Regions from separate parts of the Micromonospora sp. NPDC049257 genome, predicted to be linked through region 1. Evidence: riboswitches for the same ligand, from Rfam matches in the RefSeq annotation. Region 1 holds a riboswitch; the other holds the start of a gene.
The links. Region 1 has a riboswitch for thiamine pyrophosphate ahead of thiE (thiamine phosphate synthase). Riboswitches for the same ligand answer to the same signal wherever they lie in the genome.
Positions count from the first base shown of each region.

Region 2: it holds a riboswitch for thiamine pyrophosphate, as region 1 does, so the genes downstream of both, AB0K25_RS26900 (ECF transporter S component) here and thiE (thiamine phosphate synthase) in region 1, are expected to answer to the same signal.

Region 1 is NZ_JBFAQU010000003.1:288,264-292,445, forward strand. It holds gene AB0K25_RS07500 (thiazole synthase) at 1-247, opposite strand, end outside; gene thiS (sulfur carrier protein ThiS) at 253-453, opposite strand; gene thiO (glycine oxidase ThiO) at 463-1,533, opposite strand; gene thiE (thiamine phosphate synthase) at 1,527-2,153, opposite strand; TPP riboswitch at 2,148-2,256, opposite strand; gene AB0K25_RS07520 (ThuA domain-containing protein) at 2,595-4,182, shown strand, end outside.
Region 2 is NZ_JBFAQU010000026.1:76,851-81,032, reverse strand. It holds gene AB0K25_RS26915 (hypothetical protein) at 103-270, shown strand; gene AB0K25_RS26910 (DUF6328 family protein) at 364-867, opposite strand; gene AB0K25_RS26905 (alpha/beta fold hydrolase) at 1,001-1,831, opposite strand; TPP riboswitch at 1,943-2,048, shown strand; gene AB0K25_RS26900 (ECF transporter S component) at 2,124-2,720, shown strand; gene AB0K25_RS26895 (ABC transporter ATP-binding protein) at 2,754-4,181, shown strand; gene AB0K25_RS26890 (energy-coupling factor transporter transmembrane component T) at 4,178-4,182, shown strand, end outside.

The DNA of each region.
Region 1 (4,182 bases):
CCTTGACCGCCTCGGCGGCGGTGTAGCAGCCGGCGGTGTTGGGCAGCAGCCGCACCGCGCACCGGTCGAGCAGGTCGAGCAGTCCCCCGGCGGTGCCGGGGGCGGTGTCGACGCGGCGCAGGGCGAGGGTGACCAGTTCGGTGCCGGAGGCCCGGATCGCCTGTTCCAGCACGTGCAGGTTGGCCGCGCCGCCGGTGCCGAGGATGAGCCGGGAGGTGAAGGTCTGTCCGGCGATGGTGAGGGGCATCCGGGTCACCCGCCCTGGGCGGCGCTGAGCACCTCGACCCGGTCGCCGTCGCGCAGCTCGGTGGCGGGCCAGCCGCCCCGGGGGACCACCTCGCCGTTGACCGCGACGGCGATTCCGCGCCGCTGCCCGGTGACCGTGGCGACCAGGTCCGCGACGGTCGTGCCGCCGGCCAGCTCGCGTCCGACGCCGTTGACGATCAGTCGCACGTGTCCTCCTCAGTGGAACCGGTCGGCGGTGAAGGGGGTGAGCAGCGGGTCCGGCTGACCGGTGACGATCAGGTCGGTGATCAGGTCGGCGGTGACCGGGGTGAGCACGATGCCGTGCCGGTGGTGGCCGGTGGCGGCGAGCACGCCGGGGCGGCCGGGCAGCGGGCCGAGGATCGGCGCGTTGTCCGGGGTGCCGGGGCGCAGCCCGGCGGTGGCCTCGGTCAGCGCGTACTCGGCGAGTTCGGGGACGAGGTCGACGGCGGCCCGGAGCAGCCGCAGCACCGCCCCGGTGGTCACCTCGGTGTCGGCGCGTTCCTCGACGGTCGCCCCGAGGACCACCTCGCCGTCGTCGCGGGGGACGAGGTAGACCGACTCGCCGTCGGCGTACCCCCGGATGACGTGCCGGAAGCCGGGCGGGCGGTGGTCGGGCGCGCGCAGCCGCAGCACCTGGCCCTTGACCGGGCGGACCGGCAGCCCGGTCAGCGCGGCGGCGCCGCAGCCGGCGGCGACCACGACGACGGGCGCGTCCACCTCGGCCAGTCGGGTCACTAGGCCGGGCAGCAGGGTCGCGCCGGCCCGCTCGGCGGCGACCCGGAGCGCGTCGACCAGCCGGCGCGGGTCGACCTGGTGGTCGCCGGGGGCGACCGCTCCGCCGCGCAGCCGGGGGGTCAGCGCCGGTTCGCGCTCCCGCAGCTGCGACGGGCGCAGCGCGCTGATCGGCAGCCCCAACCCCTGCTGGTACGACCAGAGCCGGCGGGCTTCGGCCAGGTCGTCCCCGGTGAGCCCGACGACGAGGGTGCCGTCGGTGCGGTAGCCGAACTCCCTGCCGGTGGCGGCGGTCAGTTCGGCGGCGAAACCCGGCCAGCGGGCGGCGGACGCGGTGAGCAGCCCGGTCAGTTCCCGTTCCCCGAAGTACGCCTCGGCGACCGGGGCGAGCATCCCGGCGGCGACCCGGGACGCGCCGGAGCCGGGGGCCGGGTCGTGCACGGTCACCCGCAGGCCCCGGGTGGCGCAGCGCCAGGCGATCGCCAATCCGACCGGCCCCGCGCCCACGATGGCGACGTCGGGCCGGGTCAGCACGTCAGTGCCGCGATCAGTTCGGCGGTGGCCCGGCCCGGGTCGGCGGCGGTGGACAGCGCCCCGACCACCGCCACGCCGTACGCCCCGGCGGCCCGCAGCGCCGGCACGGTGGCGGCGGTGACCCCGCCGATGGCGATCACCGGCACGGCGACGGCGGCGACGACGGCGTGGATGCCGGCGGGGCCGATCGGGTCGGGCAGGCCGGTCTTGGTGGCGGTGGGATGGCACGGGCCGACGCCCAGGTAGCTGGCCCCGGCGGCGACGGCCCGGGCGGCGGCGTCCGGTTCCCGGGCGGTCGCGCCGAGCACGGCGGCGGGGCCGAGGACCCGGCGGGCCGCCGCGACGGGCAGGTCGTCCGCGCCGACGTGGCCGCCGTGGGCGTCCACCGCGAGGGCGACGTGCAGCCGGTCGTTGACCAGGCAGGTCGCCTCGTACGGCACGCAGAGCGCGCGTACCCGTCGGGCCAGGTCGTACGCCTGCCGGTCGGTGGTGTCGTCGGTCACCCGGACCTGGACGACGAGGTCGGCGCGGGCCACCGGGAGGGCGGCCCGTACGACGGCGAGCGGGTCGCACCCGGGGCGGGTGTCGGTGATCAGATGCAGTCGGCCGAGGGACGGCACGGCAACTCTCCTCCCTGCGCCGGCATTACCCGGATCAGGTTCGACGGTCGGGGGCTCTCAGCCCCCCTCTCAGCCCGGTGTACCGGGCTCCCGTGGGTCACGTGCCTGTGACCGTACGACAGATCCGCTGATCCGCCAAGGGGTGTTAGATTGATCCAGGACTATCAATGCGTACGGTTGTGGGCTTGTATCCACATAAGCCGGAAAAGCGAGTCGCCGATACCGAATCGTTACATGCTCATGCCTTGCCGGAAACCAATCCAGCGGCGCTAATTTGTTCAACCGATCGACATTATTCCGGTGCGGAGCCTCGGCGTGGCCCGCACCTGATCGCCACTGGTGCGGACCTCGGCGGGCCCACACCGATCCGACCGGGGACGGTCTGCGGCGAGTCGTCCCCATGCCCCCACCACTGTCCAGCACGGACAAAAGGAGCATGGAGTGTCTCCATCCCGCCATCGCCGCGCCCGTCGCGGCCCACTGGGTGCCGGTCTACTGGCCCTCTCCCTACTCGCCAGCGGCCTGATCGGCGGCACCGCCGCCCAGGCCGCTCCCGTCGCGGCGGCCCAGCCACAGGCCGCACCGGCACCGGCGGCAGCCGCCGCCGAACCCTTCTCGGTCCTGGTCTTCTCCAAGACCGCCGGATTCCGGCACGACGCCATCCCGGCCGGCATCGCCGCGATCCAGAAGCTCGGCACCGACAACGGGTTCACCGTCGACACCACCGAGGACGGAGCCGCCTTCAACGACACCAACCTGGCGAAATACCAGGCGGTGATCTGGCTCTCCACCACCGGTGACGTCCTCGACGCCACCCAGCAGGCCGCGTTCGAGCGCTACATCAAGGCCGGCGGCGGCTACGCCGGCGTGCACGCCGCCTCCGACACCGAGTACGACTGGGCCTGGTACGGCAACCTGGTCGGCGCGTACTTCTCCGGCCACCCCGCCAACCAGCAGGCCACCGTCAAGGTCGAGGACCACGCGCACCCGTCGACCGCCGACCTGCCGGACCGCTGGTCCCGGTTCGACGAGTGGTACAACTTCCGCACCAACCCGCGCTCCAAGGTGCACGTGCTGGCCAGCCTGGACGAGAAGTCCTACAGCCCGGGTGCCGGCGCGATGGGCGCCGACCACCCCACCGCCTGGTGCCAGGACTACGACGGCGGTCGGTCGTGGTACACCGGCGGCGGCCACACCCAGGCGTCGTACACCGAGCCGGAGTTCCTCAGCCACCTGCTCGGCGGCATCCGCACCGCGGCCGGCGTCGAGAACGCCGACTGCGGCGCCTCCAAGACCGCGAACTTCGAGAAGGTCACCCTCGACAGCAACACCAACAACCCGATGGAGCTGGACATCGCTCCGGACGGCCGGGTGTTCTACGCCGAGCGCGACGGCCGGGTGCAGATCGTGAAGCCGGACACCGGCAACACGGTCACCGCGACCCGGCTGGACGTCTTCACCGGCAACGAGGACGGCCTGCTCGGGCTGCGCCTCGACCCGGACTTCGCCACCAACAAGTGGATCTACCTGTACTACGCACCGGCCGGTGGCGCCCCGCGCAACTACCTGTCCCGGTTCACCGTCAACGGTGACACCATCGACAAGGCCACCGAGAAGGTCATCCTCCAGGTCGACACGCAGCGCAACACCTGCTGCCACGCCGGCGGCAGCATGACCTTCGACTCGCAGGGCAACCTCTACCTGGCCACCGGCGACAACACCAACCCGTTCGAGTCGAGCGCCTTCACCCCGATCGACGAGCGGGCCGGCCGGCAGGACTACGACGCGCAGCGCAGCGCCGGCAACACCAACGACCTGCGCGGCAAGGTGATCCGGGTGCACCCGGAGGACGACGGCACCTACACGATCCCGACGGGCAACCTGTTCGCCCCGGGCACCGCGAAGACCCGTCCCGAGATCTTCGGCATGGGCTTCCGTAACCCGTTCCGGATCGGCGTCGACCAGAAGACCGACACCCTCTACGTCGCCGACTACGGGCCGGACGCCTCGACGGCCAACCCGAACCGGG
Region 2 (4,182 bases), on a different contig from region 1:
CCTCCGCCCGGTCGAACCGGCACGCCAGATGACGCCACACCGGGCCGCAGGCGGTCGCGCTCGGTCGCCAGGCACCGCAACCCCCTCGTCTAGGGTGGTGCGGTGCTCTACTTCCTGATCGTCATCGCCGTGCTGCTGCTGGCGTACGCCGCCGTACTGGTCAGCTTCGTCCGGCGCGGACGCAAGATCCCGCCGCAGGCGTACCTGGTGCTGGCGCTGCTCAACGGGCTCATCCTGGCCGCCGTGCTGGCCTGGGCCATCGCCCGCTGACGATCCGGCCGACACGCGAAGCGGGGCCCACCCCGACCGCCGTCGGCCCGGGTGGGCCCGGCCCACTGCGTCCCTCACCGCCCGAGGGCGGGATCAGTCACCGTTGGTCACCACCGGGTCGTCATCGTCGTCGTCGATGTCGTCCTCACCCCAGCTGCGCCGGACGAACGGCAGGATGACCCAGAACGTCAGGAACCACAGGCCGGTGACCACGGTGAGCACCACGGCGATGCCGGTGTCGAGCACGAAGTCGGCGATCAGCAGGACCGCACTCACCATGGCGACCAGCATGAAGGCCAGGCCGCCGGTGGCCATCCGGTGGGCGAACCGGACCAGCTCCGGCTTACGACCCTGGCGGAACAGCGCCCGGTGGAAGGCGACCGGCGAGATGATCATCGCGGTGGCCGCGGCGGCCGACAGCAGCGCGAGAATGTAGACGTCCCGCTGGAACTCGCTCGTCCGGGTGAAACCGTTGCTGAACGGCAGGGTCAGCAGGAAGGCGAAGAGGATCTGCACGCCGGTCTGGGCGACCCGCAACTCCTGGAGCAGATCGGCGAAGTTGCGCTGCCAGCGCTGCTTCTCGGATTCCTTCGACACGCGCTACCTCCGGATGAGACGGTACGACCGACGGGAGCACCTCCCGTCGGCAGCAACGCCAGTGCCCGATCCGCAATCGCCCGAAACCGATTCACGATCCCCGATCGGCCCGGTCCACCCTCGGCAGGGCGGCTCAGGCCGCCGGGCACACCCGGGCCAGGATCGCCTCGGCCAGGGGCCCCGGCGCCTCGTCGGGAATCCAGTGCGTCACCCCGGCCAGCACCATGAACCGGTAGTCCCCCGTGACGTGCCGGGCACAGGCCTGCGCGGCGGTACGCCCTACTGCCACGTCCCGGTCGCTCCACACGTAGCTGGTCGGCACCGGCACCGGACCGACCGCCTTCAGGTCCCGCCCCGACATCGCCCGGTACCAGTTCAGCGCCCCGGTCAGCGCGCCCGGCCCGCGCATCGGCTGGGCGTAGCGGGCCACCCGGGCGGAGTCACCGACGCCGGCCAGCAGCCGACGCAGGACCACCGCCCGCCCGGCCAGCAGCACCCGCTCCGCCAGGCCCGCCCGGCGGAACAACGTCATGTACGCCGAACGCGCCCGCTGCCGACGGTCGGTGGACAGCGCGTACCCGAAGGCCGCCGGATGGGGCACCGAGACCGCGGTGAGGGTACGCACCCGCTCCGGGTGCCACGCGGCCAGCGCCCAGGCGACGATCGCCCCCCAGTCGTGCCCCACCACGTGCGCGGTGTCGACGCCCAGCGCGTCCAGCACCGCCACCGCGTCGGCGACCAGTTCCGGCAGCCGGTAGCCGGCCACCTCCGTGGGACGGGCCCCGGGCGAGTAACCCCGCTGGTCGGGGGCGTACGTACGCAGCCCGGCGGCGTGCAGGGCGGGCACCACCGCGTCCCACTCCCCGCCGTGCTGGGGGAAGCCGTGCAGCAGCAGCACGACCTCGCCGCCCTCGGGCCCACCGGCCCGTACGTCGAACGTCAGTCCCCGCGCCGCCACCCGCATGACCGGCAGCCTACCCAGCGCCCCGGTGTGCGCCCGGGACGTCGAATGCCGGGAACCATGACCTGCTGGGCCGTTGCCGCAGGTCGGTGCTAGCGTCTGCCGAGACAACTTCACATCCGACAGGGGAGCGCACAGCGCTGAGAGTGCGGGCACCGCCCGCAGACCCTCGAACCTGATCTGGGTAATGCCAGCGCAGGGAGTTCGGTCGACCTCCAGCCGCGCCGCCGTCCGGCAGCCGCCGGGCGCGGCGTGCGTCTTCTCCTGGTTCGATCGCTGGACTGGGAGCACCGACATGCCGCACACCACCACCAACAGCAACCGGTGGCGCACGATCGACATCGTGGTCGCCGCCGTGATCGCCGTGGCCTTCGGCGTCATCTTCTGGGCCTGGGGCCTGGTCTGGAAGGCCGCCGACCCGGCATTCGCCGCCGCACCCGCCAGCCAGGCGGTGATGTACGGCGTGTGGCTGGTCCCGGCGGTCCTCGGCGGCCTGGTGATCCGTAAGCCGGGGGCGGCCCTGTTCTGCGAGGCCGTCGCCGCCACCGTCTCCGCACTGCTCGGCGCGGAGTGGGGCGGGATCACCATCGTGCAGGGGCTGATCCAGGGCCTCGGCGCGGAGCTGGCCTTCGCCGCGTTCCGCTACCGGTCGTTCCGGCTGCCGGTGGCGGTGCTGGCCGGGGCGTTGACCGGGCTGAGCGCCGCCCTGTTCGACTTCTTCGTCTGGAACGCCGAGTACGCCCTGACCAGCTACCGCCTGCCGTACGCGGCGTTGACCGTGCTCAGCGCAGCCGTCGTCGCCGGGGTCGGCGGTTGGTACCTGACCCGCGCGCTGGCCGAGACCGGAGTGCTGGACCGGTTCCCCGCCGGCCGTGACCGCACCCTGGTCTGATCCTCTCCTGACGATCATGGAGGTGCCGGCGACGTGGCGAGTGTGAGGCTGGTCGGCTTCGGCTGGCGGCACGCCGGTCGGCGGGCCTGGGCGGTACGCGGGGTGGACCTGCGCATCGACCACGGGGAGCGGGTGCTGCTGCTGGGGCCGTCCGGGGCCGGCAAGAGCACCCTGCTGGCCGCGCTGGCCGGGCTGCTGCCGGCGGACTCCGGCGAGCAGGAGGGCACCGTCGAGATCGACGGCCTCGACCCGGCCAAGGCCCGCGAACGGGTCGGCACCGTCTTCCAGGACCCGCAGTCCCAGCTGGTGATGGCCCGCTGCGGTGACGACGTCGCGTTCGGCCTGGAGAACCGGGGGGTGCCCGGCGACGAGATCTGGCCCCGGGTGGACGAGGCGCTGCGCCGGGTCGGTTTCCCCTACCCCCGGGACCGGCCCACCGCGGCGCTGTCCGGCGGCGAGCAGCAGCGGCTCGCCCTGGCCGGGGTGCTGGCGCTGCGGCCGGGGCTGCTGCTGCTCGACGAGCCGACGGCCAACCTCGACCCGGCCGGGGCGGAGCTGGTGCGCGGCGCGGTGGCCGGCGCGCTGGACCCGGACACCACCCTGGTCCTGGTCGAACACCGGGTCGCCGACGCCCTGCCCCTGGTCGACCGGGTCGTGGTGCTGACTCCCGGTGGCGGGGTCCGGGCCGACGGGCCACCGGCGACGGTCTTCGCCGCGCACGGTGCCGCGCTCGCTGCCGAGGGTGTCTGGGTGCCCGGCCACCCCACCGGGTCCCGGCCGGCCACCGGGCCGCCCGGTGCGGGGTTGCTCACCGTCGACCGGCTCGGCCTGCCACCCCGGCTGGCCCCCACCGACCTGACGGTACGCGCCGGCGAGGCGCTCGCCGTCCTCGGTCCCAACGGGGCCGGCAAGTCCACCCTGGCGCTGCTGCTCGGTGGGCTGCTCCGCCCCGGCGTCGGTCGACTGACCGGCACCGCCGCCCTGGCCGACAGGGACGCCCGTACGCCCCCGCACCGGTGGCGGGCCCCCGCGCTGGCCGGTCGGATCGGTTCGGTCTTCCAGGACCCGGAGCACCAGTTCGTCACCCGCACCGTCCGCGACGAACTGGCCCTCGGGCCGCGTCGGACCGGCCGCCCGGAGGTCGCCGTCCGGGCCACCGTGGACGGGTTGCTGGACCGGTTGCGGCTGACCCGGCTCGCCGGGGCCAACCCGTACACCCTCTCCGGTGGGGAGGCCCGGCGGCTCAGCGTGGCGACCGCCCTGGCCACCGCGCCCCGGCTGCTGATCTGCGACGAACCCACCTTCGGCCAGGACCACCGCACCTGGGGTGAGCTGGTCGACCTCTTCGCCGACCTGCGTGACGCCGGGCACGGCGTGGTCACCGTCACCCACGACCGGGACTTCGTCGCCGCGCTCGCCGACCGGACGGTCACCCTGCACCCCGCCCGGGATCAGCCGTGAT